Regions from separate parts of the Rhizobium sp. 01N48 genome, predicted to be linked through region 1. Evidence: riboswitches for the same ligand, from Rfam matches in the RefSeq annotation. Region 1 holds a riboswitch; the other holds the start of a gene.
The links. Region 1 has a riboswitch for S-adenosylmethionine ahead of AC1DOG_RS08360 (O-succinylhomoserine sulfhydrylase). Riboswitches for the same ligand answer to the same signal wherever they lie in the genome.
Positions count from the first base shown of each region.

Region 1 (14,883 bases):
AGGTCGCGTCGGCCGATCTTTCGGTGAAGGCGGAAGAACTGCGCCTGCTCAGCCTGCTGCGCGACCGGCTCGGCCTCGACAAGCTGACCTGCGCCGCGATCGAGCGCAGCGCCATTGCCCGTTTCCGCAAGGCTTAACCTGCCTAGTATAGGCCGTAGGGGAAGTATCGCAGGTAGATTTCCTGCAGGCGGCCGCTGCGCGAAAGGGCGGCCAGCGCGTGGTCGAAGGCCGAGCGCAGGACCTCGTCCTTCTGCCGCAGCATGATCGTCATGCCCTCTCCCAGAAACTCTTCCGACATGTAGGGACCGTCGAACAGGGCGCAGCATTTCTCCGACGCCTGCGACGACACCCAGAAGGACAGCTGCAGCGAATCGGCGAAGACGGCGTCGACCTTGCCGTCCTTCAATGCCTCCAGCAGCGCTTCCTTGCTGTCGAACGGCACTGCCTTGACCCTGGGGAAATAGGCGGCGAGCATGGCGGCGTGCGCGGTTTCCTTGACCACGCCGACGGAGCGATCGGCAAGGCTTGCGGCGTTCTCGCCCTTGATCGGCGCCTTCAGATTGCGGGCGAAGCGGGCGGGCAGCATCAGATAAGGACGCGAGAAGGAAAACTGCCGGCGTAGCTCGCTGCCGACGGCCAGCCCCGCGATCACGGCATCGCCCTGCGAGGCGGCCAGCGCATCCTTGAGATCACCGAAGGGCAAGGCCTGGATCTGGCACTTGTCCGATATCTCCAGCTCGGCGCAGATTTCGCGGGCGAGATCGACATTGAAGCCCGAAAGCTTGCCGTTCTGATCCATGAAATTGAACGGCGGGAAATCGACCGAAGTCAGGAAACGCAGGCGTACGAGGCTCGTCAGATCCGGCTTGGCGAGACGCTCGCGGCTGTCGAAAAGCAAGGGCAAAGAGGGTGCCGCCTGCTGCGCCGCAGCCGAAAGAGGTAGCCAAAACGCGGCCAGAAACAGCCAGAGGCTGCAAAACCCCTTAGGATTGAGAGATGCCAGCTTAAATCGCACCATTATGATCTGCCCCGGGGACTGCACTGCCAATTCAACGACGGTGTATCAGAGTCATGCGTATCGGGGAATATGCGTCGGGCGGGATCAGCACCCGTAACACGACGCTTCAAGAGCGATCGAAACCTTTGATCTCGCCGACCGTGCCGGCGAGCGTGGTCAATGATGTCAGGCAGATCGAGATCGAAGCGCTGCTGAGGCTCGGAATCGGCAAGCCGACGATCGCGCGCGCGGCGACCATGGCCCGCCATAACGGCACGTCGATCGAGCGTGAACTCTTGGCCAACCGATGGGTGGACGCCGAGAGCTATTATGCCGCACTCGCCCGCGCGCTTCGCCTGCCGTTCATCGCGCAGCTCGATCCGGCCCTGATCCATGACGACCAAGCGCTCGACACGCAGCTGGCGGACACGCGATCCGTGCGGCTGAACTACGCCGACAAGGCGATGATCGCCATCATTCCCGAGGCCAGTCGACTGCTGGCGCTGGCGCAGACGATCGAGGCGCGGCCGGGGCTTGCGGAGCGGATCATCGTCACCACGCCGACCGCGATGCGCGACGCTATCTGGCGCGTCGGCGCCAAGCGGCGGGTGAAGGAGAGCATCGGGACGCTGTTCGAGGACAAAGGCCGGTTCAGCGCCCGCATCGTGCTCTCGGGCAAGCAGGGATTCATCGCGGGCGCGGCACTCTGCGCGCTTATTTTCGCGGCGTTCTCGGATTTGCCGCTGATCGCGATCGTTCATCTCGCGCTGTCGTTCATCTACATGGTGGCGATCCTGCTCAGAGCCTGCGCACTCCACCACCGTCGCGGCCCGCAGCCAACGCCACAGCCGACGGAGCGACTGCCCGTCTATTCCGTGTTCGTCGCGCTCTACAAGGAGGCGGAGGTCGCCGGCCAGCTGGTGGCAGCGCTGAAGCAGCTCAACTGGCCGATCGCCAAGCTCGACATCAAGCTGATATGCGAGGCCGACGACCACGCGACGATCGCGGCACTCGAAAAACAGGATCTCGGCCCGCAGTTCGAAATCGTCGCGGTGCCGGTCTCCCATCCGAGAACGAAACCGAAGGCGCTCAACTATGCGCTGAGCGCCGCGCGCGGCGAGTTCCTCGTGATCTACGACGCAGAGGACAGGCCGCATGCGGACCAGCTGCGCGCGGCCTATGCGAGCTTCTGCGCCAGTCGGGACGACGTTGCCTGCCTGCAGGCGCCGCTGATCATCTCCAATGTCGGCAGCTCATGGATCAGCGCGGCCTTCGCGCTCGAATATGCAGCGCTGTTTCGGCTGTTGCTGCCGATGCTGGCGAAGCACCGGCTACCGATGCCGCTCGGCGGCACCTCCAACCATCTGCGTGTCGCCGATCTCAAGGCGTGCGGCGGGTGGGATCCCTATAACGTGACTGAAGATGCCGATCTCGGCCTGCGGCTCTACAGGCTCGGCTATCGCTGCGGCGTGATCGATTGCCCGACATACGAGGACGCGCCGACGACGCGTAAGGTCTGGCTGAACCAGCGCACACGGTGGTTCAAGGGCTGGCTGCAGACATGGCTGGTGATGATGCGCGCACCGGGCAAACTCGTGCGCGAGATGGGGCTTTGGCCGTTCCTCGTTTTCCAGGTACTGATCGGCGGCATGCTCGTCGCCTCGCTGACGCGTCCGTGGATGGTCATGCTGATCCTCACCACCGCCAGCTACATGATGCTCGGTTTCCCCGAAACCGCCACCCTTGATATGCTGCTGTTTATGATCGATGTCGCCAACATGCTGGGAAGCTACGTCATCCTGCTGGTGCTTGGCCGGCGCGCCATGCTGCGTGACGAGAAGCGGAAGGTCGGCTGGCGCTGGGTCGCCCTTCCCCTTTACTGGGTGATGATATCGAGCGCCGCGTGGCGCGCCGTCTTCCAGCTGCATTTCAAGCCGTTCTTCTGGGACAAGACCCCGCACCTGCCGACGGCCTCTTCGCAACCGATGCGCGGGGCCTCGATCCCCTCGCCATGAGCCAGCCCACTTAAATTCTGTGGACCTCTGGATGTGTTAGTTTCGTCTTAAGCAATATGGATTCTAGTCGCGATCGACGACACCGGTTCCTGACCGAATGCATGATGCGCCTGTCGAGCCTTAGCGGGCATCTTCCCACGGCGCGAAAGCGCCAGCTCTGCCTTCGAAAACGCCTGTCCTTGAAAACGATCGTATCCGGCCATCCCCCTGGCCGCAGCCCATGGGCCCATTCATGCTGAAAAACTTCAAAATCCGCACCAAGATCATCTCGGTCGTTGCGCTTCTCGGCGTCATCGCGATCGGCGGTCTTGTCTATGTCGTCGAGGAATTCCGCGGCGCCGATGCCGCCTACAGCGCCTTCATCGACCACGAAGCACTGGCAGCCATGCAAGCCTCGCGAGCCAGCGCGTCTGCCACCGCAGCCGTTCTGCAGGCAACCGTCGTCTCCGACCTTACCCCCGGCACGCCAGACTTCGACGCCGCGATCGCCGCGCCCAGCAAGATGCCGCAAGCGCGCGAGCGTCTGCAGCAGGCAGCCGACCTCGTGCCGAACCGCAAGCCCGCGATCGACGAGATCATCGCCGGCATCGACGAGATGGATGCGCTCGCGAAAAAGGTGATCGACCAGGCCAAGGCCGGCGACCGCACCGGTGCGCAGGCCACGGCGGCGGAGCTTAACGCCAAGCTCTCGATCGTTACGCCGAAGATGATCGCCAACAATGATGCGCTGATGGTACAGCTCAACGATGGCGGCGATGCGCTTTCGGCCACGGTCAACAGCCGTATCTTCTACTGTTTCGTGCTGATCGGGCTCGCCGTGCTTGCCGCGATCGGGCTCAGCATCTGGATCGCGCAGGCTGGCATCGCGGCGCCGATGGCCCGGCTTCGCCAGCGCATGACGCGGCTTGCCGAGGGCGAGACGGCAAGCGCCGTCGACGGCATGGACAGGCAGGACGAAGTGGGCGAGATGGCGGCCGCCGTCTCGATCTTCCGCGACAATGCCATCGAGCGCGTGCGTCTCGAGCGCGAGGCGGAGCGCAACCGCAATCTCACCGACAGCGAACGCCGCGAAATCGAAGCACAGCGCGCCACCGAGGCGGCCGATCTCTCGCGCACCGTCAGCGCGCTCGGCGACGGCCTGCGCAAGCTTGCCGCCGGCGACCTGATCTCACAGATCAACACGCCGTTCGAAGGCAGCCTGGACAGCCTGCGCCAGGACTTCAACAACTCGATCTTCAAGCTCAACGAAACGATGCAGACCGTGGGCGACAACGCCCGCGCGATTACGGCCGGCGCCGGCGAAATCCGCTCGTCTGCCGACCAGCTTTCGCGTCGCACCGAGCAGCAGGCAGCCTCCGTCGAAGAGACGGCGGCCGCGCTGGAAGAGATCACCACCACGGTGAAGGATGCCGCGCGCCGGGCGGAAGAAGCGCGCACGCTGGTGTCGAAAACCCGCCATAGCGCAGAGCGATCCGGCGAAGTGGTGCGCAAGGCGGTCAACGCCATGCAGCAGATCGAACAGTCCTCGGCCTCGATCGGCAACATCATCGGCGTGATCGACGACATCGCCTTCCAGACCAACCTTCTCGCGCTGAACGCGGGCGTGGAAGCGGCACGCGCCGGTGAAGCGGGCAAGGGCTTTGCTGTTGTCGCCCAGGAAGTGCGCGAACTCGCGCAACGCTCAGCCAATGCCGCACGCGAAATCCAGTCGCTGATCCTGACTTCGGGCAACCAGGTGAAATCGGGTGTTTCGCTGGTCGGCGAGACCGGCAAGGCGCTCGAAGAGATCGTGCATGAGGTGCAGGAGATCAACCAGCACGTCAACGCGATTGCCGAAGCAGCACGCGAGCAATCGATCGGGCTGCAAGAGATCAACACCTCGGTCAACACGATGGACCAGGGCACGCAGCAGAACGCCGCGATGGTGGAGGAAAGCACCGCCGCCAGCCACAAGCTCGCCACCGAGGCGGCTGCGCTCAACACCCTGCTCGACCAGTTCAAGCTGACCGGCACCGGCGGCAGCACCGTGGCGTTCACGCCACGGGTGGTTCCCGATGCCAACGAGCCCCTGGCGCCGCGCCCGGCCAAGCCTGTCTTGACCCGCAAGGCGCCGGTGCGGATCGCCACCTCGGGGGTCACGCGACCGACCTCCTCGCCAGCGCTCGCCCTCGGACAGAAGCTCGCCAACGCCTTCGGCGGCACGTCTTCCGCCGACAAGAAGGACGACGACTGGACGGAATTCTGAGCCGCGACGAGGCTCTCGCAAACATGAAATGGGCGGCTCGAGGCCGCCCATTTTCATTTCGGCAAATGCCGACTTTACCCGCTATCTGATCAATCTTTTAGACGAGACCGAGCGAGATTTCTTCAACCTTGCGACCACGACCATAGTCGCGCTCGTAGGAAGAACGGCGGTCGCTGCGCTTGTATGCGGCAACGTCGAGTTCCGGCATATGGTAGCCATCCGCGTATGTGCCGGTGTCATCGGCGTCGACGACATCGCGCTTCGCGGTGAAAATCTTCAAGAGCATTTCGCTATTCCTCCTCGTGTGCGCCAGTAACGGCCAGAGCGCCGTCCAAGTTCCATGTACCGGAGAATAGTTAAAAATTAACCACGTTCATTAGGGATTCGTCAAGTACGCGGAAAGCGTTAGAGCCACAACCCGAATTGGATAACCCGCTTAGATCCTCTACGCATGCGGAAGGTGCTTCATCAATGATGCGCAGGCATGCATTATATGATCCGTCACCAGCGTCGTCGGGGCTTCGAGGCGACGAGAACCGAGAAAAGAGCGAGAAGATGCGCACCAGCAAGATCGTCCACATCGTCAGTTGCCATGCCGAAGGAGAAGTCGGCGATGTGATCGTCGGCGGCGTCGCGCCGCCGCCGGGCGAGACGGTCTGGGAGCAGTCCCGCTGGATTGCGAGGGATCAGACGCTACGGAATTTCGTGCTGAACGAGCCGCGTGGCGGCGTTTTCCGCCACGTCAACCTGCTGGTGCCGCCGAAGAACCCGAAAGCGCAGATGGGCTGGATCATCATGGAGCCGGAGGATACGCCTCCAATGTCTGGATCGAACTCGATCTGCGTCTCCACCGTTCTCCTGGACAGCGGCATCATTCCGATGACGGAACCGGTAACGAGGATGGTGCTCGAAGCGCCGGCCGGGCTCGTCGAGGTCGAGGCGGAATGCCGCAACGGCAAGGCCGAACGCATTACCGTGACCAACGTGAAGAGCTTTGCGCAGAAGCTCGATGCTTCACTCGACGTTCCCGGTATCGGAACGCTCACCGTCGACACCGCCTATGGCGGCGACAGTTTCGTGGTCGTCGATCCCGATCAGGTCGGCATCGAGCTGATCCCGGAGAATGCGCGCCTGATCGCCGAGACGGGCATCAGGATCACCAATGCGGCTAATCAGCAGTTGGGCTTCTCGCACCCCGAAGATACAGGCTGGAACCATATCTCGTTCTGCCTCTTTGCCGGAAAGCCCTATCGCGAGGATGGCCAGCTTCTGGCGAAATCCGTCGTCGCCATTCAACCCGGCAAGATCGACCGATCCCCAACCGGCACGGCGGTGTCGGCGCGCATGGCGCTGCTCAACGCGCGCGGCGAGCTACAGGAAGGCGAGAGCCTGACGGGCGTGTCGATCATCGGCACGAAATTCGTCGGCAAGATCGTCAAAGAGACGACGATCGCCGACCAGAAGGCGATCGTTCCCTCGATCACCGGCAGCGCCTGGATCAGCGGCACCGCTCAGCTCATGCTCGACCCTACCGATCCATTCCCCGGCGGCTACAAGCTTTCCGATACCTGGCCGATGCTGACGTAGGTAGCGAGGGGTGTCGGGAAATAGAGAAGTTGGAGCGGGTGAAGGGAATCGAACCCTCGTATTCAGCTTGGGAAGCTGCTGCTCTACCATTGAGCTACACCCGCGTTACGCGCAGATTTCCAACAGATGGCGGCTGGTGTCAAGCGGCGTTGGCGACTTCCGGGTGAGGCTGGTCAGATCCGGAAGTGCTTGGAGAGCTTGAGGCCCTGCGCCTGGTAGTTCGAGCCGAGGCCGGTGCCGTAGAGGCTTTCGGGGTGTTCCTGCATGTGCTCGTAGACCAGGCGGCCGACGATCTGGCCGTCTTCGAGAATGAAGGGGACCTCGTGGCTGCGGACTTCGAGGACGGCGCGGCTGCCGCGGCCGCCGGCGGGGGCGTGGCCGAAGCCGGGGTCGAAGAAGCCTGCGTAGTGGACGCGGAACTCGCCGACCAGCGGATCGAAAGGTGTCATCTCGGCGGCGTAATGCGGGGGCACGTGGACTGCTTCGCGCGAGACGAGGATGTAGAATTCGTCGGGATCGAGGATCAGCTCGTTGCGGCCGCGGCTGTAGATCGGCTCCCAGAAATCGAAGATGTCGTGCTGAGCCTTCTTGTCGACGTCGACGACCGCCGTGTGGTGCTTGCCGCGATAGCCGATCAGGCCGTCCTTGTCGCCGGCGAGATCGATCGACAGCGCGATGCCGCCGCCGGAGACGTTCGGCTTTGTGCTTGCGACCAGCGTTTCGGCATCGTGCAGCGCCAGAAGTTCCGGTTCGCCGAGCAGCGACTGGCCAATGCGGAAGCGGATTTGCGACAGGCGCGAGCCGCGACGCACGACGATCGGGAAGGTGCGCGGCGAGATTTCGAGATAAAGCGGACCGGAATAGCCGGCCGGGATCTTGTCGAACTCCTGTGCATAATCCGTGATGACGCGGGTGAAGATATCGAGGCGGCCGGTCGAGCTTTTCGGATTGGCCGAGGCCGACATGTCGGCGGGCAGATCGAGGCGCTCCATGAGCGGGACGATGTAGACGCAGCCGGTTTCGAGCACCGCGCCTTCCGAGAGGTCGACGACATGCAGCTTCAAACGGTCGAGCTTGTCGGAGACGAGACTGTTCGGACCCGGCATGAAGCTGGCGCGGACGCGGAATGCCTTGGCGCCGAGACGCAGATCAAGGCTCGCCGGCTGGATCTGGTCGCTATCGAGCTCGCGCTCCGCGACGAGGCGTCCCGTCTCGAACAACGCCGCAATCGCGCGGTCTGCCAATATTCCTGTTTCGCGAGCCATCATGCCCCATCCATAATTTGCCGCAGACAAAACCAAAATCGAGGAATTGACGCAAGCGCGCAACAGCAGTATTGCAGCTTTATCCCGTGGTGATTTGGCCGGTCGGCTTGCAGCCACGTTAAACAAGTGGCTAAATAGACCGGGTTGAAACCGGTCTGCATTTGCGGCCGGTTTTTTTGTGTTTGAAAGTGGTGATGGCATGAGCAAGACTTGGCGCCCGGCAACCCAACTGGTCCACGGCGGAACGCTGCGCTCGCAGTATGGCGAGACATCCGAGGCGATCTACCTGACGCAGGGCTTCGTCTACGACAGCGCGGAAGCCGCCGAGGCGCGCTTCAAGGGCGAGACCGAGGGCTATATCTATGCCCGCTACGGCAGCCCGACCAACGACATGTTCGAAAAGCGCATGTGCGCGATGGAAGGTGCGGAAGAAGCCCGCGCCACCGCATCGGGCATGGCAGCCGTTGCCGCCGCCATCCTCTGCCAGGTGAAGGCCGGTGACCATATCGTCGCCGCCCGCGCGCTCTTCGGTTCCTGCCGTTGGGTGGTCGAGACGCTGGCGCCGAAATACGGCATCGAATGCACGCTGGTCGACGGCCGCTATCTGGAGAACTGGGAAAAGGCGATCCGCCCGAACACCAAGGTGTTCTTCCTGGAAAGCCCGACCAACCCGACGCTGGAAGTGGTCGATATCGCCGGCGTTGCCAAGCTCGCCAACCAGATCGGCGCCAAGGTCGTTGTCGACAACGTCTTTGCGACGCCGATCTTCCAGAAGCCGCTGGAACTCGGCGCCCATATCGTCGTCTATTCCGCGACCAAGCATATCGACGGCCAGGGCCGCAGCCTGGGTGGCGTGATCCTCTCGGATACCGAGTGGGTCAACGAGCATCTGCAGGACTATTATCGCCATACCGGTCCGGCCATGTCGCCGTTCACGGCCTGGACCCTGCTCAAGGGTCTCGAGACGCTGCCGCTTCGCGTCAAGCAGCAGACCGAGAACGCCGGCAAGATCGCCGACTTCCTGGCCGGGCAGAAGCAGGTGGCCAAGGTGATCTATCCCGGCCGCAAGGACCATCCGCAGGCCGATATTGTCGCCAAGCAGATGAAGGGCGGCTCGACGCTGGTGGCGATCGAGCTCAAGGGCGGCAAGGAAGCGGCGTTCGCGCTGCAGAACGCGCTTGAGATCGTCAAGATCTCCAACAATCTCGGCGACGCGAAGAGCCTGATCACGCATCCGGCCACGACCACGCACAAGAACCTGACGGACGAGGCCCGCGCCGAACTCGGCATTTCTCCGGGCACCGTGCGCCTGTCCGCCGGCATCGAGGATACCGACGACCTGATCGAGGATTTCGCGCAGGCGCTATCCAAGATCAAGGCCTGATCAAGAATAGCCGGCCGGGTCGATGTGATCCGGTCGGCATTTAAACGCGCATTCTTGAAATTTACTCGCGCTGAGCGGGAATGGCATTAGTCTTAACGCGCGAATTTTTCGCGCTTACAGCCAATTGATTGCGGATTCCGGCCTGGTTTATTGACCTGCCGCACCTCTTATAAGATACCAGTAAGGTATTCTTATTATGGTGTAGGCATGTACCGCGCCCTGACACGAGATATTGAAGTGGTGGTCGAGCCCTTTTACCTGGAGGAGCAATCCGACCCGGACGACGACCGCTATGTGTGGGGCTACCGCATCGTCATCAGCAACAATTCAGACCTCACTGTACGCCTCGTCAACCGCTATTGGAACATCACCGACCAAAACGGCGTCGTCGATGAAGTGAGCGGCGCCGGCGTCGTCGGCGAGCAGCCGACGCTCAGCCCTGGCGACACATACGAATACTCATCGGGCTGCCCGCTCGATACGCCATCGGGCCTGATGTTCGGCCACTACCAGATGGAAACCGACAAAGGCGAGGTCTTCCAGGTGGAAATCCCCGCCTTCTCGCTTGATTCACCGGGCCTGCTCAGAGTCCTGAACTAACCTTTTTGTTGCATGCCGCTGCCGCAAAGCCGCTGCACACTTTTGCGCGACATGCCTCAGGTCATTCAGCCGCCTGCGCGAGTTCTTCGGCCTCGAAACGATAGGTCGTCGAGCAGAATTCGCAGGTGACCGCGATCTTGCCCTCTTCCTGGCTCGCCTCGATCTCCTCGGCGGAGAAGCCCTTGAGCACGCCCTTGATCTTCTCGCGCGAGCAGGAGCAGCGGTCGAACACTTCGCGCGGCTCGTAAACGCGCACGCCGCGCTCGTGGAACAGCCGGAACAGCAGGCGCTCGACGCCGACCTGCGGATCCGTCAGCTCGTCGGCGTCGATGGTTTCCACCAGCGAGCGCGCTTCGGCCCAGGCATCGTCTTCCGCATGCTTGATGGTACCTTCGTCGCCATCGCCGCCATGCAGGTCGGCCTGGCGCATGCGCTCGGGCGCTTCCGGCAGGAACTGGGCAACGAGGCCCCCTGCCCGCCAGCGATGACGCGACTTGCCTTGCTCGTCGCGGTCTAACAGTTCGGCGGCGGCGAGGCGCACGCGCGTCGGGATCTGTTCCGACTGACGGAAGTAGGTGCCGGCGATATCCTCCAGCGTGGCGCCGTCGAGCGCGACGATGCCCTGGTAAGGCTGGCTGAACTTGCCCTGGTCGATGGTAAACGCCAGCATGCCCTTGCCGAGCAGCTGCTCTGGCTCTGCGCGGCCGGCGGCGACCGCCTCGTCCAGAAGCGTCTGGTCGAAGCGGGCATAGGCACGCACGTTCTCGGGCGTCGAGAAATCGGCCACAAGCAGATCGACCGGGCCGTCGCTCTTGGTCTGCACGGTGAACTTGCCTTCGAACTTCAGCGACGTGCCAAGCAGCACCGTCAGCGCGATGACTTCGGCCAGCAGACGGGCGACGGGTGCGGGATAGTTGTGGCGATCGAGGATCGCATCCAGCATCGGGCCGAGCTGGACGGCGCGACCGCGCACATCCAGGCCTTCCACCTGAAACGGAACGACATGATCATCACCGGCGAAATCGAATTCGCCAAGGGTGGCTGCAGCTTCTGCCATGGTCTTCTCCTAGTCTGAGGGCAGTGGACGAGCCCGTCCATCCGCCAGCGCGGCCACGGGCCTGTCCGGCCCGATGTGGCCTCCAGTATGGTTCAGATCGCGCCCAGGCACCAAGCAAGAATCGACTTCTGCGCATGAAGACGGTTTTCCGCTTCATCGAAGACCACGGATTGCGGGCCGTCGATCACTTCGTCGGTAACTTCCTCACCACGATGGGCCGGCAGGCAATGCATGAACAATGCATCCTTGTCGGCCTGTGCCATCAAAGCCGAATTGACCTGATAAGGCTGGAAGACGTTGTGACCCCGGGCCCGATGTTCCTGATTCATGGAGACCCAGGTATCGGTCACCACGCAATCGGCGCCGGCGACCGCACGGTCTGCATCATGGCTCAGCATGATCTCGGCGCCCTCATTGCGGGCCCAGTTCAGATAGTGATCCTTCGGCTCGGAACCAAGAGGTACCGCCATGTTCATGCGATAGCCGAAACGGGCAGCCCCTTCGACCAGCGAATGCAGCACGTTGTTGCCATCGCCCATCCAGGCGATCGTCTTGCCCTTGATCGGGCCGCGATGCTCTTCGAAGGTCATGATATCGGCCATGATCTGGCAGGGATGGGTATCATCCGTCAGCGCGTTGATGACGGGAACGGTCGCATGTTCGGCGAGCTCCAGCATGCGGGCGTGATCGGTGGTGCGGATCATGATAGCGTCGACATAGCGCGACAGGACCTTCGCGGTGTCGCCAATCGTTTCGGCGCGGCCGAGCTGCATTTCGGTGCCGGAGAGGAACAGCGTTTCGCCGCCGAGCTGGCGCATGCCGACGTCGAAGGAGACGCGGGTACGCGTCGAGGGCTTTTCGAAGATCATCGCCAGCATCTTGCCTGCCAGCGGCTTGTCGCCCTGGCCAGCCTTGAAGGCCTGCTTGCGGGTCTTGGCGTCGTCCATGATGACCCTGAGGTCGGAAGAGGTTACCGCGGAGAGATCGAGAAAGTGTTTTGGGGAAGCCATCTGTCTTTAACCTGTTGCGCCCGCCATCCGGCCGGGCATCCATCCATTCAAGCCGTCTTCTTTGCCTTGGCGCGCACGCTCTCGGCGGCGCGCTCCAGGCGCGCGAGGCCTTCGCGGGCTTCGTCAGCGGTGACGACGAGCGGGGGCAACAAACGGATGACATTGTCGCCGGCCGGAATGGCCAGCAGGTTGGCAGCGCGGATGGCCTGCAACAGCTCAGTTGACGGAACAGCCGCCTTGACGCCGAGCATCAGGCCTTCGCCGCGGATATCCTCGATCACATCAGGGAAACGATCCTTCAGCGATGCAAGGCCCTGACGGAAGACTAGCGCGACGTCGTTGACGTGGCGCAGGAAGCCTTCCTCGAGGATGACATCGAGCACGGCATTGCCGACGGCCATGGCGAGCGGGTTGCCGCCGTAGGTCGAGCCATGGGTGCCGGCCTTCATGCCGGAGGCCGCTTCGGCCGTTGCCAGGCATGCGCCGAGCGGGAAACCACCGCCGATGCCCTTGGCGACCGCCATGATATCGGGCGTCACGCCGGACCATTCATGCGCGAAGAGCTTGCCGGTGCGGCCGACGCCGGACTGAACCTCATCGAGGATCAGAAGCAGGCCGTTTTCGTCGCAGAGCTGGCGCAGCGCCTTCATGAATTCCGTGGTCGCCGGGCGGATACCACCCTCACCCTGTACCGGCTCGATCAGGATACCGGCCGTGGCATCGGTGATCGCGGCACGGACGGCTTCGATATCGCCGAAGGGAACCTGGTCGAAACCGGGCGTCTTGGGGCCGAAGCCTTCGAGATACTTTTCCTGGCCACCGGCGGCAATCGTTGCCAGCGTGCGGCCGTGGAAGGCGCCTTCGAAGGTGATGATGTGGAAGCGCTCGGGATGGCCCTTCGAATACTGGTAGCGGCGCGCGGTCTTGATCGCGCATTCCAGCGCTTCGGCGCCGGAATTGGTGAAGAACACCTTATCCGCGAAGGTTGCATCGGTCAGCCGCTTGGCAAAGCGCTCCTGGCCGGGGATTTCGTAAATGTTGGAGAGGTGCCAAACCTTCTCGGCCTGATCCTTCAGCGCGCCGACGACGTGCGGATGGCTATGGCCGACGGAGGTCACGGCAACGCCCGCGCCGAAATCGAGATATCGCTCGCCAGTTTCGGTGATCAGCCACACGCCCTCTCCTCGCTCGAACCGCAGCGGGGCACGAGAGTAGGTATCATAAAGCGGCGCGGCTTCAGCCATGGCGCGATCTCCTGTCATTCGCTCAACAAAGGCCCGGACTCCGGCTAAAAAGCGGGTGCCCGGAAATGAAAAATGCCGCCTTTCGGCGGCGAGGGGCACTATTGTCTTTTCGCAGTGCGATGTCAACAAAACTGAGCTTTTGCCGCATGCGTCAAGCAAGCATCGGGGCGCCGGCGAGCTATCAACAGCTAATGTTGCAGAAATGACTCTACCACCCAGCAAGTTGGGGAAAACCGAGAAATCGATTCGCCGCGATTCAACCGACTCTTGTCACGGAGTCGCCCTCACTCTAGGTTAAAACTCAATTACTAGACTGCATGCGGCGGAACTAGTCACCAAAATCGAGCAAGCGTTTCTTGGTCCGGACACGTCCGTGCCATGGGTGAAGGATTCTGCCTACACCAACGCAATAAGGCGGAGACAGGGCATGAACTGGACAGACGAGCGCGTTGAAAGACTGAAGAAGCTTTGGGCCGAAGGCTTGAGCGCCAGCCAGATTGCGGCACAACTTGGCGGTGTAAGCCGCAACGCCGTCATCGGCAAGGTCCACCGCCTGAACCTGCCTGGCCGCGCCAAGGCCGGCGGCACGACGACCGCGACCAGAGCGCCGAAGCGCCCGGCGGTTTCGACCCCGCGCGCTGCCAGCAACTTCAATTCCGCACGCATCTCGCCAAGCCGCGCCGTTGCCCGCCCGCAGGGCGCAGTGGCTCTCAAGGAAGAGATGGACATCGATGCGATCGAGGAAGTCCGCTACCGTCCGGCTTCCAACGTTGTCGTTCCGATCTCGCGCCGCCTCGGCCTTACGGAACTGACCGAGCGTACGTGCAAGTGGCCGGTCGGCGATCCGCTGACTGACGATTTCCACTTCTGCGGCTGCGAGTCCCCTGACAACTCGCCATACTGCACCTACCACCAGCGCATGGCCTACCAGCCGGTCAACGAGCGCCGCAAGGCAGCCAACCGGGTCGCATGACCCGGAAAGCCGGATAAGGAACACAAGAAAACGGGCCCTCGCGGGGCCCGTTTTTCGTTGGATCGGATGGAATGGAAGCGCCTTACGCTTCCATGGAATAGCCGGCGCCGCGAACCGTGCGGATGACATCCTGCATGTTGGAGAAGTTGAGCGCCTTGCGCAGGCGGCCGACGTGCACATCGACGGTGCGTTCGTCGACATAGATGTCATGGCCCCAGACGCCATCGAGCAGCTGCGAGCGGGAGAAGACGCGGCCCGGCGACGACATCAGGAATTCCAGCAGGCGGAATTCGGTCGGTCCGAGGCGGACTTCGCGGCTCTTGCGGTGAACGCGGTGGGTTTCGCGATCGAGCTCGATATCGCCGCACTTCAGCAGCGAGGAGAGCACTTCGGGCTTGGCGCGGCGCAGCATCGCCTTGACGCGGGCAACGAGCTCAGGCGTCGAAAACGGCTTGACGACATAATCGTCGGCGCCGGTCGACAGGCCGCGAACGCGTTCGCTTTCC
Region 1 is NZ_JBFTQT010000003.1:388,407-403,289, forward strand. Features, by position in the region: gene AC1DOG_RS08320 (tellurite resistance TerB family protein) at 1-137, shown strand, start outside; gene AC1DOG_RS08325 (transporter substrate-binding domain-containing protein) at 143-1,018, opposite strand; gene AC1DOG_RS08330 (glycosyltransferase family 2 protein) at 1,072-3,012, shown strand; gene AC1DOG_RS08335 (methyl-accepting chemotaxis protein) at 3,245-5,257, shown strand; gene AC1DOG_RS08340 (hypothetical protein) at 5,355-5,543, opposite strand; gene AC1DOG_RS08345 (trans-3-hydroxy-L-proline dehydratase) at 5,813-6,844, shown strand; tRNA gene AC1DOG_RS08350 (tRNA-Gly) at 6,875-6,948, opposite strand; gene AC1DOG_RS08355 (2'-deoxycytidine 5'-triphosphate deaminase) at 7,018-8,112, opposite strand; SAM riboswitch at 8,186-8,264, shown strand; gene AC1DOG_RS08360 (O-succinylhomoserine sulfhydrylase) at 8,309-9,493, shown strand; gene apaG (Co2+/Mg2+ efflux protein ApaG) at 9,701-10,093, shown strand; gene AC1DOG_RS08370 (Hsp33 family molecular chaperone) at 10,155-11,150, opposite strand; gene argF (ornithine carbamoyltransferase) at 11,243-12,160, opposite strand; gene AC1DOG_RS08380 (aspartate aminotransferase family protein) at 12,208-13,404, opposite strand; gene AC1DOG_RS08385 (GcrA family cell cycle regulator) at 13,832-14,377, shown strand; gene phoB (phosphate regulon transcriptional regulator PhoB) at 14,460-14,883, opposite strand, start outside.

Region 2 (14,883 bases), on a different contig from region 1:
CCGGCGACAAGATCTGCCTTGTCGGCCGCAACGGCTCCGGCAAGTCGACGCTCCTGAAGATCGCCGCCGGCATGGTGGAAGCCCAGTCCGGCGAGGTGTTCCGCCATCCATCGTCGACCGTGCGCTATCTCGAACAGGCGCCCGATTTCGCCGGCTACAGCACGGTGCAGGCCTATGCGGAAGCGGGCCTCGGGCCGGGAGACGACCCTTACCGCGTCACCTATCTTCTCTCGCATCTCGGCCTTACCGGCGAGGAAGACCCGAAGAACCTCTCGGGCGGCGAAGCGCGCCGCGCGGCTCTTGCCCGCGTTCTCGCGCCAGAGCCCGATATCCTGCTGCTCGACGAGCCGACCAACCATCTCGATCTCCCCACCATCGAATGGCTGGAAGGCGAACTTCAGAAGACCCGCAGCGCGCTGGTGCTGATTTCGCACGACCGTCGTTTCCTCGAGAAGGTCTCGACCGCCACCGTCTGGCTCGATCGCGGCACCTCGCGCCGCCTCGACCGTGGCTTCGCCCATTTCGAGGCCTGGCGCGACCAGGTGCTCGAGGCCGAGGAGATGGAGCAGCACAAGCTCGGCAAGGCAATCGAGCGCGAGGAGCACTGGCTACGCTACGGCGTTACCGCCCGCCGCAAGCGCAACATGCGCCGCCTCGGCGAGCTGCAGACGATGCGCGCCAGCTATCGCGGCCACAAGGGTCCGCAGGGCACCGTGCAGGCCACCGTCTCCGACGCGCAGGAATCCGGCAAGCTCGTCATCGAAGCCGACAAGATCACCAAGACCTATGGCGAGCGCCCGATCGTCACGCCGTTTTCGATCCGCGTTCATCGCGGCGATTGCATCGGCCTCGTCGGCCCGAACGGCGCCGGCAAGACGACGCTTCTGAAGATGCTGACCGGCCAGCTGCCGCCCGATACCGGCATCATCAAGCTCGGCACCAATCTGGAGATCGCAACGCTCGACCAGAAGCGCGAGGATCTGAACCCCGAGGACACGCTGGCGCACTATCTGACCGACGGGCGCGGCGAGAACCTGCTTGTCAACGGCGAGCAGCGCCACGTCACCGGCTACATGAAGGAATTCCTGTTCCAGCCCGAGCAGGCCCGCACGCCGATCAAGAACCTGTCTGGCGGCGAACGCGCCCGCCTGATGCTCGCCCGCATGCTGGCGCGACCATCCAACTTGCTGATCCTCGACGAACCGACCAACGACCTCGACATCGAGACGCTTGACCTGCTGCAGGAAGTCGTCGCCGGCTTCCCGGGCACCGTCATCCTCGTCAGCCACGACCGTGACTTCCTCGACCGCACCGTGACCTCGACGATCGCACCCGCAGTGCCGGATGCGCCCGATGGCCGCTGGATCGAATATGCCGGCGGCTATTCCGACATGCTGGCGCAGCGCAAGGGTGCAGCCGACGAGCGCAAGAAGGCGGAGAAAGCCGAGAAGGCGAAAGCGCAGGATGCGGCCCCTACCGCCGAAGCGCCGAAGGGCAAGGGAAAGCTCTCCTTCAAACAGAAGTTCGCGCTCGAAAACCTGCCCAAGGAAATGGCCAAGGCCGAAGCCGAGATCGCCAAGCGCGAGGAAAAGATGGCCGACCCCAACCTCTTCTCCAAGGACCCAACGACCTTCAACCGCCTGGCCGCCGAAATGGAGAAATTCCGCGACAGCTTGGTGAAGATGGAAGAAGAGTGGCTGGAGCTCGAAATGCTGCGGGAAGAGCTGGAGGGCTGATCGCCCTCTACGCCGCCGAAAGCTGAGCCTCGATCGCCGCCTTGTCGACGATCGACCACACGTTTGCGATCTTGCCCTCCGCAAACTCGTAGAACACGTTTTCGGAAAACGAGATTCGCCTGCCGTTGACGGGCAGGCCAAGGAATGTGCCTTGCGGGCTGATGTCGAAATTCAGCCGGCTGGCGACCGTGGTTTCATCGGCGATCAGAAGCTGGACGTCGAAATGGAGGTCGGGTATCGCGCGAAACTCGGCCTCACGCGCCTGCCGATAGCCGTCCAGGCCAACAACTTGGCCGTTGTAGCGCACATCCTGCCCGACATAGGTGCCGAGGTTTTCCCAATCCTGGGAATTCAAGCAACGGATATAGCCACGGTATAGGTCCGCAAGTCTGGTCTCCGGCATTCAAGCTCTCCCACATTGGCATACCCTGCCAGATAGTTCCCGTCTCCGAGCCGGAAACCCTCACATTTCATTGATTGGCCAGCGCTAAGACCTCGTGCCTAAGCTCCCGAAGGCTCCCGCCCCCGGAGCCAAGAGGAGAAAACCCATGTCTCGCTATCTGATTACCAGCCATGTCGCGGCGCTTGCCGTCGGCATTCTTCTGAGCACGTCGCAGATCACATCGGCGGCCGATGCGCAGCGCGTGCGCGTGCGTGGCGATATCGCCAGCCTCTCCGGCGACACGCTCGTCGTCAAGACCCGCGAGGGCGCCGACCAGACCATTGCGCTGAAGCCGGAATGGAAGGTTGGCGGCATCAAGAAGGCGTCGGTCGAAGACATCAAGCCGGGCGATTTTGTCGGCATCGCCTCGCTGCCCAAGCAGGACGGCGGCGGCGGCGCACTGGAGGTCCTGATCTTTCCGGCAACCATGAAAGGCACCGGCGAAGGCAGCCGCCCCTGGGATTTGAAGCCCAACAGCAGCATGACCAACGCAACCGTCGCCAAGGCGGTCAAATCCGTCGATGGCCACACCGTGACGCTAACCTATCAGGGCAAGGAAAAGACCATCTCGATATCAGACGATACGCCGATCGTGACCTTCACGGCCGCGCAGAAGTCGGACCTGACGCCGGGCGCGCATGTCATCGTCATGGGCGAGAAGGCAACGGACGGAACCGTCTCCGCGGCACAGGTCACGGTCGGCACCAACGGCATCGTTCCGCCGATGTGATCCCGATCTACGCGATCAGAGCGCAGGCGCCGGCGTGTTCGGCGCCTTGTCCGCCACCTTGTTTTCGTCGGGCTTGGCGGCAAGCGCTTCGAGATGCAGCACGCGCGGATGGAACGCCTCGATATAGGCGTCGGAGCGGCCGATGTAGATCATCGTCGCATCCGGCATCGCCTCGAGCACCTTCATCATCGTCGACTGCCATTCGGGCTCCATGCCCTCGAGCACTTCGTCAAAGACCATCCATTGCGGCCGGACCAGCAAGAGCCGTGCGAAACCAATAGCCCGCTGTTCATCGGCGTCGAGCAGCTTGTCCCAGCGCGCGCGCGTATCCAGACGGGCGACGAGATTATGCAGCCCCGCCTTTTCGAGCGCCGCGACCACATCGTCGTTCTTGTAGGTGTCGGCGGCTGCAGGAAACGCCAGTGCTTCGCGCAAGGTGCCACCCGGGATGTATGCCGATTGCGGCACGAACAGCATGTCGTCTGTCGGTGGCAGGCCGATCTTGCCGCTGCCGCAAGGCCACAGTTCCGACATCGCCAGGAACAGCAGCTTGCGATTGACGTTGTGATCGCCGTTGATCATCACCTTCTCGCCGGCCTTGATGGTGACGCTGCCCTCATGCAGGCGGAAGCCGCCGCACTGGTCGATCTCCTCGTCCATCTTGGTAGCGATGGTCACATCCTCGAGCGTCAGCGTGCCCGGCGCGCTGCGCTCATAGGCGATCGTCTCCTTCAGATCGACATCGTCGCCCATGGTGGTGAGAGCCTGGCGGAAATCGGTGACGCGCATCAATGTCGCGCGCCATTCGGCGATCGGGCCGAAGTTGGACACGTACCAGCGCAGCGCCGTATTGACCTGGTTGAAGGCACCGACCGACATCATCAGCTGACCGAAGGTGAGGCCGCCGGAGAAATAAGCGGGAGCCGCCACGATGATCGGAATGACGACGACGAGCCAGCCGTAACCAGCCGACACCCAGGTCAGATTGACGTTGGCCATCGCCAGCTTCTTGATGACGGCGAGAACGGCGCTGATGTCGGTGTTGATCCGCCCCCGCTCATTCTCCTCGCCACGTGCGGCCGTGATCGCCGGAATGTTCTCGTTGGCATGCATCAGCGCGAAACGCAGCTCGGCTTCCTTGGAGAAACGATCGGCATTGAGCTTGACGAGCTTGCGCCCGACGAGCTGGCTGAGCACCGAGGCTGACGCGGCATAGAAGATCGCGGCCCAGACCATATAGCCCGGGATGGAAAAGGCGTACTCGCCAAAACGGAAAACGAAGCCGCTCGACAGCTCCCAGAGAACGCCGATGAAGCTCACCAGCAGGATCGTCGATTGCACCAGACCAATGACGAGCCCGGTGGTGCTTTCCGCCAGATTACGCGCATCCTCATGCAGGCGCTGATCCGGATTGACGCCGATCAGCCCGCTGGAGGCGAGCCTGAGCGCCCGCTTGCGCTGCAGCCACTGGTCGACGAGATCGCGCGTCAGCCCCTCGCGCATGTAAAGCGCCGTCATCTGGTTCAGCCAGGCCTGCACCACGTTGAGCAAAAGCAGCATGCCGGCGATCAGCGCGAAGATCTTCAGCTGGTGGAAGAACCCCGGGAGGTCGCGCCGCGAGATGGCGTCATAGAATGGCGCGTTCCACTGGTTGAGGATGACGGTGGCATAGGCTGTCGCCAGAATGATGCCGATCAAAGCCGTCGAGAGAATGAGCACCGGCGCCCGCACCCTGGAATGCCAGAATGCCGAAAACATCACCTTGAGCCGGAAGATCAGGCTGAGATCATACCCTACCCGGTCCTGCCCTTGGATGCTCGGTCTGCTTTTGACGTCCTCTGCCATCATGCTTCCTTACGCGTATGTAGCACCTGAATAGCACCGTGAGTCAGCCTGTCCAGCAACAGTTTCTAGCATCAGGTAATGCGCGAGTTACCTCGGCAAATGCGCGACGCCGCGTATCGGTCATTGATTCGCGGCCTGACTGGGTCTATTTAGAGCGCTCCGTGGTGATTTGGCCGGCCGGCTTGCAGCCACGTTAAAGAAGTTGCTAAAGGGCCGCGTGCGGACCGATAGCGATATTTTCGTTTTTTCATCGAGTGACCGCTATGCCGATCAAGATCCCCGATACCCTGCCCGCCTTTGAAACCCTGGTTCAGGAAGGTGTGCGCGTGATGACCGAGACGGCCGCGATCCGTCAGGACATTCGCCCCCTGCAGATCGGGCTTCTGAACCTCATGCCGAACAAGATCAAGACCGAGATCCAGATGGCGCGCCTCATCGGCGCCTCGCCGCTGCAGGTCGAGCTGTCGCTTGTTCGCGTCGGGAACCACAAGGCGAAGAACACCTCGGAAGATCATCTCTTCTCCTTCTACCAGACCTGGGAGGAGATCAAACACCGGAAGTTCGACGGCTTCATCATCACGGGCGCGCCGATCGAAACGCTTCCATACGAAGACGTTACTTATTGGGATGAAATGCAGCAGATTTTCGACTGGACGCGCACCAACGTGCACTCCGCGATGAATGTCTGCTGGGGCGCGATGGCCGCGATCTACCATTTCCACGATATTCCCAAGCACGCGCTGACGGAAAAGGCCTTTGGCGTCTATCGCCACAAGAACCTCAAGCCGTCGTCGGTCTACCTGAACGGCTTCTCCGACAATTTCGAGGTTCCGGTCTCGCGCTGGACGGAAGTGCGCCGCGCCGACATCGAAAAATCCGACACGCTGGAAATCCTGATGGAATCGAGCGAGATGGGCGTGTGCCTCGTTCACGAGAAGAAGGGCAACCGGCTCTATATCTTCAATCACGTCGAATATGATTCGACATCGCTCGGTGACGAGTATTTCCGCGACGTGAATGCCGGCGTCCCGATCAAGATGCCGCACAACTATTTCCCGCATAACGACCCGTCGATCCCGCCGCAGAACCGCTGGCGCAGCCACGCGCATCTGCTTTTCGGCAACTGGATCAACGAAATCTACCAGACGACGCCTTACAATCTGGAAGATATTGGCGAGGACGGATGAGGCCTTTTCGCCTTGCTTGATACGCCGCCGGACCCGACCGGCGGCGTTTGTTTTTTATATCGCGGCGGTTGCGATTTCATTCAATTGAGAGCAGGTTCCCTCGCGAAATTGCGGACGCGAACCGGGGAGGAAACAGGATGGCGGATGGATTGAAGCGGGACGTTTTTGGAACGACGAAGACGGGCGAGACCGTCCATCGCGTCGAAATCTCGGGCGGCGGCCTGACCGCCAAGGTGATCACCTGGGGCGCCGTCATTCAAGATCTCAGGCTCGAAGGCCATGACGCGCCGCTCACCCTCGGCTTTGACGATTTCGACAGCTATCCCGCCCATTCCGCCTATTTCGGCGCGACGCCCGGCCGCAACGCCAACCGCATCGGCGGCGGCAAGTTCACGATCGATGGCAAGAATTATCAGCTCGACCTCAACGAAAACGGCGTCAGCCACCTACATGGCGGCTTCGAGAACATCGCGCTGCGCAACTGGACGATCGTCGAGCACGACAGCGACCGCGTTGTCCTGAAGATCGTCGACACCGATGGCCGCGGCGGCTATCCCGGCAATTGCACCATCCTCGTCACCTACCGCGTGCATGGCGATGGTGAACTTTCGGTCGTTTACGAGACGACCAGCGACCAGCCGACCATCGCCAATGTCTGCCAGCACGCCTACTTCAATCTCGACGGCCGCGACGATACGCTTGGCCACGACATCATGATCGCCGCCGACAGCTATCTTCCGACCGACGAACGCCAGATCCCGACCGGCGAGATCCGGCCCGTCGAGGGCACGGTGTTCGATTTCCGCGAAATGGCCTCGCTGAAGCGCTTCGAGGGCGACACCCAAGCGCTCTACGACCACAATTTCTGCCTCTCATCCGAACGTGTCGCCAAGCGCTCCGTGGTGCTCGCGCGCAGCCTCTATTCCGGCGTGTCGATGGAAGTGCGCACGACCGAACCCGGCGTCCAGTTCTACGCGGCGTTCAAGCTCGATGTGCCGGTGCCGGGCATTGATGGCCGCAAATACGGCCCCTTCGCGGGCTTCTGCCTGGAAACCCAGATCTGGCCAGACGCCATCAACCACGAGGGCTTCCCCAACGCGGTTCTGCGCCCCGGCGAAGTGCTGCGCCAGGAAACGGACTACATTTTCTCGAAGAGCTGACGGCCAGACGCCGACATGCCCGATGTCATCAAACCCTCGCAGAGCTCTGCGAGGGTTTTTCCATGCAAGTTAGCGCTTGCAATTGGTTCCAAAGAGGTTCTATTTTAATCTCATGGATAGAACCAGTCTGATAGGGGAGATCGAGGCACGCGGACTGCGCGACACAGCGCGCAGCGGACCTCTCTATCGCCGTCTCGCGCAGACACTGACCGGCCTGATCAATGAGGGCCTGCTGAAGCCCGGTGCCGCACTGCCGAGCGAGCGCGATCTGGCCGAAGCCTTGAAGATCGGCCGCGTCACCGTGCGCACCGCCTATCGCGACCTCCTGAATTCAGGCACGCTGGAATCGCGCCATGGAAGCGGCACTTTCGTTTCCGCCAAGGTCGAGCGCATGGAGCAGTCGCTCTGGCGGCTTTCATCCTTCTCCGAAGACATGCGCTCGCGCGGCCGTGTGCCGGCGGCGAGGATCTTGTCGCGCACCATCAACAAGCCCTCGCCGGAGGAAGCCTTCCTGCTGGGGCTCGGCGTCGACGAGCGCGTGTTGCGCCTCGATCGCCTGCGCCTTGCCGACGGGCTGCCGCTGGCGATCGATCGCTCCGTGGTTCCCGTGAAGTTTCTCGATGACACCGCCGGCGGGGAAGGCTCGCTCTATGACGCGCTGACGGCAAGCGGCCACCGCCCGGTGCGCGCATTGCAGAAGCTCTCGGCCGTCACGCTCGACGCGACATCGGCGGCAGCGCTCGACGTTGCGGCTGGCGCCCCCGCCCTTCTGATCGAACGCGTATCGCGCCTGGAAGACCAGCGCGTCGTTGAATACACCCGCTCCCACTATCGTGGCGACGCATATGATTTTGTTGCAGAATTGAGAATTGGAGACGAGCTATGAGTGAAACCCAGTCGCTGATGTTGCAGGAAGCCGGCCAGTCCCCTGAGGTGGTCGCCACGCTGCTGCGCAAGGAAAAGCCTGTTTTCGACGAGATCGCCAAGCTCTTTTCCAAGAACGCGCCAAGCGTCGTCACCACCGCCGCGCGCGGCTCGTCCGACCACGCCGCCACCTTCTTCAAATATCTCTTCGAGATCACCTGCGGCATTCCGGTAGCCTCTGTCGGCCCCTCTATCGCTTCGGTCTATGGCACGCCACTGCGCCTCAAGGGCGGCATTCACTTCACCGTATCGCAGTCGGGCGCGAGCCCCGATATCGTGGCGCTTCAGGAAGCGGCCAAGCGCGGCGGCGCGACGACCATCGCCGTCGTCAACGTCACCGACAGCCCGCTCGCCAAGCAGGCCGATCTCGTGCTCGACCTCAATGCCGGCGCCGAAAAGAGCGTCGCGGCGACCAAGTCCTTCATCGCCTCGGTCGCGGCCCTATCGGGCGTTACGGCGGCAATCGGTGCCAGTGGCGACTTGCAGGCAGCCCTTGAAAAGCTTCCCGAAGTGCTGAGCGCCACATCGGGCATCGATACGGCTGCCGCCGAGGACGTGCTTTTCAACGCCACCTCGCTTTACACCGGCGGCCGTGGCCCGGCCTTCGCCATCGCGCTCGAGGCGGCGCTCAAGGCCAAGGAGACCTCCGGCCTGCACGCCGAGGCATTCTCGCTCGCCGAGCTCATGCACGGCCCGATGCGCCTCGTGCAGCCGGGCTTCCCGATCCTCGCCTTCACGCCCGATGACGCGGCCTACGCCAACAACGTCAAGGCGCTGGAGCGCCTGAGCAAGCTCGGCGCCACCACGGTGCCCTTCTCGACCAAGGAACTCCCCGGCATCAACCTGCGCGTCCCCACGACCGGCAACGGCCTCCTGGACCCGCTGGTCTCGCTGCTGGTCTACTACCGAATGATCGAGGCGGTCACCCGCCGCAAGGGCTTCGACCCCGACAAGCCGGCGAACCTCCTGAAGGTGACGGAGACCGTCTGATGTCGCGCAAGATCTTTACCGGCGCCCGCATCTTCGACGGCGAGCGCTTTCACGACGACAGGGCGCTTGTCGTCGCCGACGGCCGCATCGAGACGATCGCCGGTCTGAACGACCTGCCTGATGGCGAGACGATCACGCTCGACGGCGGCATTCTCGCACCCGGCTTCATCGATGCACAGGTGAATGGCGGCGCCGGCCGGATGCTCAACGACGAACCGTCGCCCGCATCCATGTACCGGATCGCCGAGGGACATCGCCCCTATGGCACGACGTCGCTGCTGCCGACGCTGATCACCGACACCAGCGAGGCGACGGCCGCCGCGATCGAGGCCGCGAAAGAAGCGGTCAAGACGAACCGCGGCGTGGCCGGCCTCCATCTCGAGGGTCCCCATCTCGCGCCTGCTCGCAAGGGCGCACATCTGGCCGAACTGATGCGCCCGGTTGACAACAGCGACGTCAAGGCGCTTTCCGCCGCCGCCGAGGCGATCGGCACGCTGCTGGTGACGATGGCGGCCGAGCAGGTTACGGCACGACAGGTGCGGGAGCTGAGCGAGGCCGGCGTCACCGTCAGTATTGGTCACTCCGATTGCACGAGCGAGGCCGCCGAGGCGCGCTTCGACGCCGGCGCCCGTGGCGTGACGCATCTGTTCAACGCCATGAGCCAGCTTGGCCATCGCACACCAGGGCTTGTGGGCGCGGCAATCGATCATCCGTCCGTCTGGTGCGGCATCATCGCCGATGGCCACCATGTCGATCCCAAGGCGCTGCGCACGGCGCTGAGAGCCAAGCGCGGCGAGGGCAAGCTGTTCTTCGTGACCGACGCCATGTCGCTGGTGGGCTCCGCCGAGAACAGCTTCACGCTGAACGGCCGCACGGTGCGCCGCGAGACCGGAGCCTTCTGCTCGAGGCTGGTGCTGTCAGACGGCACGCTTGCCGGCTCCGACGTGGATATGGCCTCGGCGATCCGCTATGGCCTCACCTATCTCGACCTACCGCTCGCGGAAGCGTTGCGCATGGCAACCCTCTACCCGGCCCGCTTCCTGAAGCTCGATGACCGTGGTCGCCTCGCGCCCGGCCTGCGCGCCGATCTCGTGCATATGACCGACGGCATCAAGGTCAATCAGACCTGGATCAGCGGCGAGCCTGCGTGACCGCGAAATGCCGATTGTCAACTTGGTGTTGACAATCGGTCGCTGAAGCCTGGTCTATCCGGCAACGACCGGCAGGCTCATATTGCCCTCACGAACCGGCGGCACGCAGATGCGCCGCCCCTGTGAGAGGACAAAACCATGGCCCAGATCATCCTGAATTCGGCAACCGCCATCCTGATCGCGGCGGCATTTCTGGCAACGGCAGCAACGGCGCTCCGCACTGAAAACCAGGTGCGCGTCAGCGTGCCCGTGAAGGTCCGCGACCGACACCATCCCAACGGTTGAATGACCGAATAATTCCTCGAATTCGCCCCAATATCGACACCGGTCGGGATCAGGAATGCCTCGACCGGCTTGGGAGGGAAAGACAATGACGAAGATCATCGGCGCTGCGGCAATCTTGACGATTGCGCTCGCCACTTATGCGGCCTCGCTCAACCCATACGACACGAGCAAGACCCCGCATAAGCCGTCTCATCAGACGACCGTCAGCGATACCGAACATACCGCCTCGATCCGCTAAGCATGCATCGCTAGAGCGCGATGCGCTTTAGACGAACAGCTGCCCGCCATTGGCGCTGAGCGTCGAGCCGGTGATAAAGCCGGCATCATCCGAAACCAGAAACACAACGCAGCGCGCGATCTCGTCAGGCGTGCCGAGACGTCCGACCGGGATCTGCGGAATGATGCGTTCGTTGAGCACCTTTTCCGGGATCGCCAGCACCATCTCGGTGCCGATATAACCGGGGCAGATGGCGTTGACGGTGATATTCTTCGCCGCACCTTCCTGGGCAAGCGCCTTGGTGAAGCCGAGATCGCCGGCCTTTGCCGCCGAATAATTCGCCTGTCCCATCTGGCCCTTCTGACCATTGATCGACGAGATATTGACGATACGGCCGAAGCTGCGCTCGCGCATGCCGGCCCAGACCTGATGCGTCATGTTGAACAGGCCGGTGAGGTTGGTGTTGATCACCTCGTGCCATTGCTGCGGCGTCATCTTGTGGAACATCGCGTCGCGCGTGATGCCGGCATTGTTGACCAGCACCTCGATCGGGCCGACCTCGGCCTCGATCCGCGCCAGGCCTTCCGAACAGGCTTCGTAGCTAGACACGTCCCATTTGAAAACGGGAATGCCGGTCTCCGCGTGAAACGCATGTGCGGCCTCGTCATTGCCGGCATAGTTGGCCGCGACCCGATAGCCTGCACTTTTCAAGGCCAGTGAAATGGCGGCGCCAATACCGCGCGTACCGCCGGTGACAACAGCGACTCTGCTCATGTTCCGCTCCCCATATGTAAGGCTCCACTATGACAGGAGCTCAACCCGATACGATATAAAGCAGGCTATTAGAGTGCTTCGAAGCACATGGCGACGCCCATTCCGCCGCCGATGCACAATGTCGCAAGTCCCTTCTTGGCGCCGCGACGCTTCATCTCGAACAGAAGCGTATTGAGCACGCGCGCGCCGGACGCGCCGATCGGATGGCCGATGGCGATCGCCCCACCATTGACGTTGACGATCTCGGGGTTCCAGCCGAGATCCTTGTTGACCGCGCAGGCCTGCGCGGCGAAGGCCTCGTTGGCCTCGACGAGGTCGAGATCGTTGATCGACCAGCCGGCCTTCTCAAGCGCCCTGCGCGAAGCCGGGATCGGCCCGGTGCCCATGATCTGCGGATCGACGCCGGCGGTGGCCCAGGAGACGATGCGCGCCAGCGGCTGGATGCCGCGACGCGATGCTTCCTGCTCGGTCATCAGCACGGCAGCGGCCGCACCATCGTTGAGACCCGAAGCGTTGGCGGCCGTGACCGTGCCTTCCTTGTCGAAAGCCGGGCGAAGCTTCGCCATCGCCTCCATGGTGGCGCCGTGGCGGATATATTCATCCGCATCGACGGTCACGTCACCCTTGCGCCCCTGGATGACGAAGGGAATGATCTCGTCGCTAAAACGCCCGGCCTTCTGCGCAGCCTCGGCCTTGTTCTGCGAGGCAACGGCGAACATGTCCTGCTCCTCGCGCGTCAGCTGCCACTGGCGCGCGATGTTTTCAGCGGTCACGCCCATGTGGTAGCCGTAGAAAGCGTCCGTCAGGCCGTCCTTGATCATGGTATCGACCATCTTCATGTCGCCCATCTTGGTGCCGGCGCGCAGGTGTGCTGCATGCGGCGCCATCGACATCGATTCCTGGCCGCCGGCGACGATGATCTTCGCATCGCCGAGCGCGATTTGCTGCATGCCGAGCGCCACGGCGCGCAGGCCGGAACCGCAAAGCTGGTTGATGCCCCAGGCGGTTGCCTCCTTGGGAACGCCGGCCTTCATCGCCGCCTGACGCGCCGGGTTCTGCCCTTCGCCCGCCGGCAGCACCTGCCCGAGGATGACTTCGTCGACTTCGGAAGCATCGACGCCTGCCCTATCGAGCGCGCCCTTGACGGCCGCTGCACCCAGTTCATGGGCGGCTACGGTGGCGAAAGCGCCGTTGAACGAACCGACAGCCGTACGGCCGGCGCTGGCGATGACGATAGACGGACTGGACATGAAGGTCTCCTCGTTTGCTCCACCACATATAGGTTGAAACTGACAAAGCTTCATCGCCAAGTCAAACGACAAGACAGCACATGCGAATTTTCGAAAGAACTTACGCTGCGTGAATTGTCTTGCACTAAAAGGGGCTTGCCGCATCGCACAAAGAGATTGTCACCGGCCCGATTTTGCGTCTACACTCCCAAGTGGAGGAATTTCAATGACAATAAGACGGGCTTTGGGAGATTCATATGGCGAAGAATGAGGGCCAGGTAGCGATCAAGAAATACGCCAATCGCCGACTGTATAACACCGGCACCAGCACATACGTGACGCTGGAAGACCTGGCGGAGATGGTGAAGAAGGGAGAGGACTTCACCGTACAGGACGCCAAGAGCGGCGACGACATCACGCATTCCGTGTTGACGCAGATCATCTTCGAGCAGGAATCGAAGACCGGCAACACGCTGCTACCCATTTCCTTCCTACGCCAGCTGATCACCTACTATGGCGACCAGATGCAGATGGTGGTTCCGAGCTTCCTGGAACACTCCATGCGCGCCTTTACCGAGCAGCAGACGCAGATGCGCGAGCAGGTGACGCGCGCCTTCGGTGAGACGCCGCTGACGAAGAACCTGCAGCTGCCCATGCAGATGGTCGAAGACCAGGTCCGCCGCAACACCGAGATGTTCCAGCAGGCCATGCAGATGTTCTCGCCCTTCAAGGCGCCGGCAACGGCCGCCAAGGAAAGCCGCAAGGCCGAAGCCAAGGACATCGACGAACTGAAGGAACAGTTGCGCGCGCTTCAGAGCAAGCTCGACAGTCTCTGATACCAGACCCCGATCGCTTCGCATCTCCTCTGGCCATGGCTTGGGGAGATGCCGAAACTCAAAGCCCGATAGAGACATCCCGCCCGGCGCTGCGGATCGATACCCGCGAAGCCGCCGACGACATCGATCAGCGCGATCGTCAGAAGAATGAAGAACACCTGCGTCGCCGCATCGGGAACAAGCAGGAACTCCACCAGAAACGCGATGAACACAAGCATGGACAGCATGTGGTTGGCCAGGCTGCCGCGCGCGTTGCGGGTTGCGCGCAAGATCTCGAAGAACAACACGACGAGCGCCACGACGATGAACAGGTCGCCGAGCGACATGCTCCAGATCGCCCCTGAGATCATCGACAGTACGATGAGGTCATTGTGGAGTGCGGGAAGTCCGCCGCTGCCCATGAACCCGACCATCGCAAGATTATAGAGAATGAAAGGCACGACCATCAGCGGAATTGCCGTGAACATGTGGCGGTATTCTCCCTCGGTGAAAGAATAGTGCCGTAAATCACCGCGTCACTTCAAGTGATCATGCGATATATTATTGCCAAAACGCAAAAGGCCGGCACACGGCCGGCCTTGCGAATTCTGCTGAAGCAGAACGCATAATGAAATTATGCGCTTTCCTTCGGCGTCAGAACCTGACGGCCGCGGTACATACCGGTCTTCAGATCGATATGGTGCGGGCGACGCAGTTCGCCGGAGTTCTTGTCTTCAACGTAGGTCGGGGCCTTCAGCGCGTCAGCAGAGCGGCGCATACCGCGCTTGGACGGGCTTGTTTTTCTCTTAGGTACAGCCATTTTTCTTACTCCACTTCACAGGCGAACACATCCAACGGCCAGACTGGCGGCCGAAACGACATATCGCGATTTCGGAAATTTTGCGCGCTTATACATGCCTTGGAGGGGCTTGACCAGTCCCCAGCTTTATTTTTTGAGATTCACTTGAATCTCTCATCAGACCTCATCTTCCTCGACGATCCAGGGCTCCGCGCGCGCCGCGTCCTCCCAGGCCTTCCAGGCCGGAAGGGCCTTCATCGCCGCCATATAGCTCAACGTATCGCCCGATGCCACCAGATCGTAGATCTCGAAGCGATTGACGACAGGCGCGAACATCGCATCTGCGCCGGAGAATTCACCAAACAGGAAAGGGCCGCCGGAATGGGCGCGCAGATCCAGCCAGATCGTCTCGATGCGCGCCACATCGGCCATGACGCCGTCGGCGAGCGCAATCCGGCCCTTCGGGCGGCGCATGTTCATCGGACAGGCGTTGCGCAGCGCCCTGAAGCCAGTGAGCATCTCCATCGACACCGCACGCGCCACGGCCCGCTTGTCGCGCGCCTTCGGCCACAGTCCGGCTTCGGGATAGAGCTCGGCGA
Region 2 is NZ_JBFTQT010000005.1:111,460-126,342, forward strand. Features, by position in the region: gene AC1DOG_RS12315 (ABC-F family ATP-binding cassette domain-containing protein) at 1-1,736, shown strand, start outside; gene AC1DOG_RS12320 (ester cyclase) at 1,744-2,139, opposite strand; gene AC1DOG_RS12325 (hypothetical protein) at 2,285-2,908, shown strand; gene AC1DOG_RS12330 (ABC transporter ATP-binding protein/permease) at 2,924-4,753, opposite strand; SAM riboswitch at 4,905-4,982, shown strand; gene metA (homoserine O-acetyltransferase MetA) at 5,017-5,940, shown strand; gene AC1DOG_RS12340 (aldose epimerase family protein) at 6,078-7,100, shown strand; gene AC1DOG_RS12345 (GntR family transcriptional regulator) at 7,213-7,986, shown strand; gene AC1DOG_RS12350 (SIS domain-containing protein) at 7,983-9,014, shown strand; gene nagA (N-acetylglucosamine-6-phosphate deacetylase) at 9,014-10,165, shown strand; gene AC1DOG_RS12360 (hypothetical protein) at 10,304-10,450, shown strand; gene AC1DOG_RS12365 (hypothetical protein) at 10,536-10,688, shown strand; gene phbB (acetoacetyl-CoA reductase) at 10,716-11,441, opposite strand; gene AC1DOG_RS12375 (acetyl-CoA C-acetyltransferase) at 11,510-12,691, opposite strand; gene phaR (polyhydroxyalkanoate synthesis repressor PhaR) at 12,928-13,506, shown strand; partial or broken gene AC1DOG_RS12385 (hypothetical protein) at 13,565-13,973, opposite strand; gene rpmF (50S ribosomal protein L32) at 14,120-14,305, opposite strand; gene AC1DOG_RS12395 (glutathione S-transferase family protein) at 14,462-14,883, opposite strand, start outside.
Region 2: another riboswitch for S-adenosylmethionine. It lies ahead of metA (homoserine O-acetyltransferase MetA); the one in region 1 lies ahead of AC1DOG_RS08360 (O-succinylhomoserine sulfhydrylase).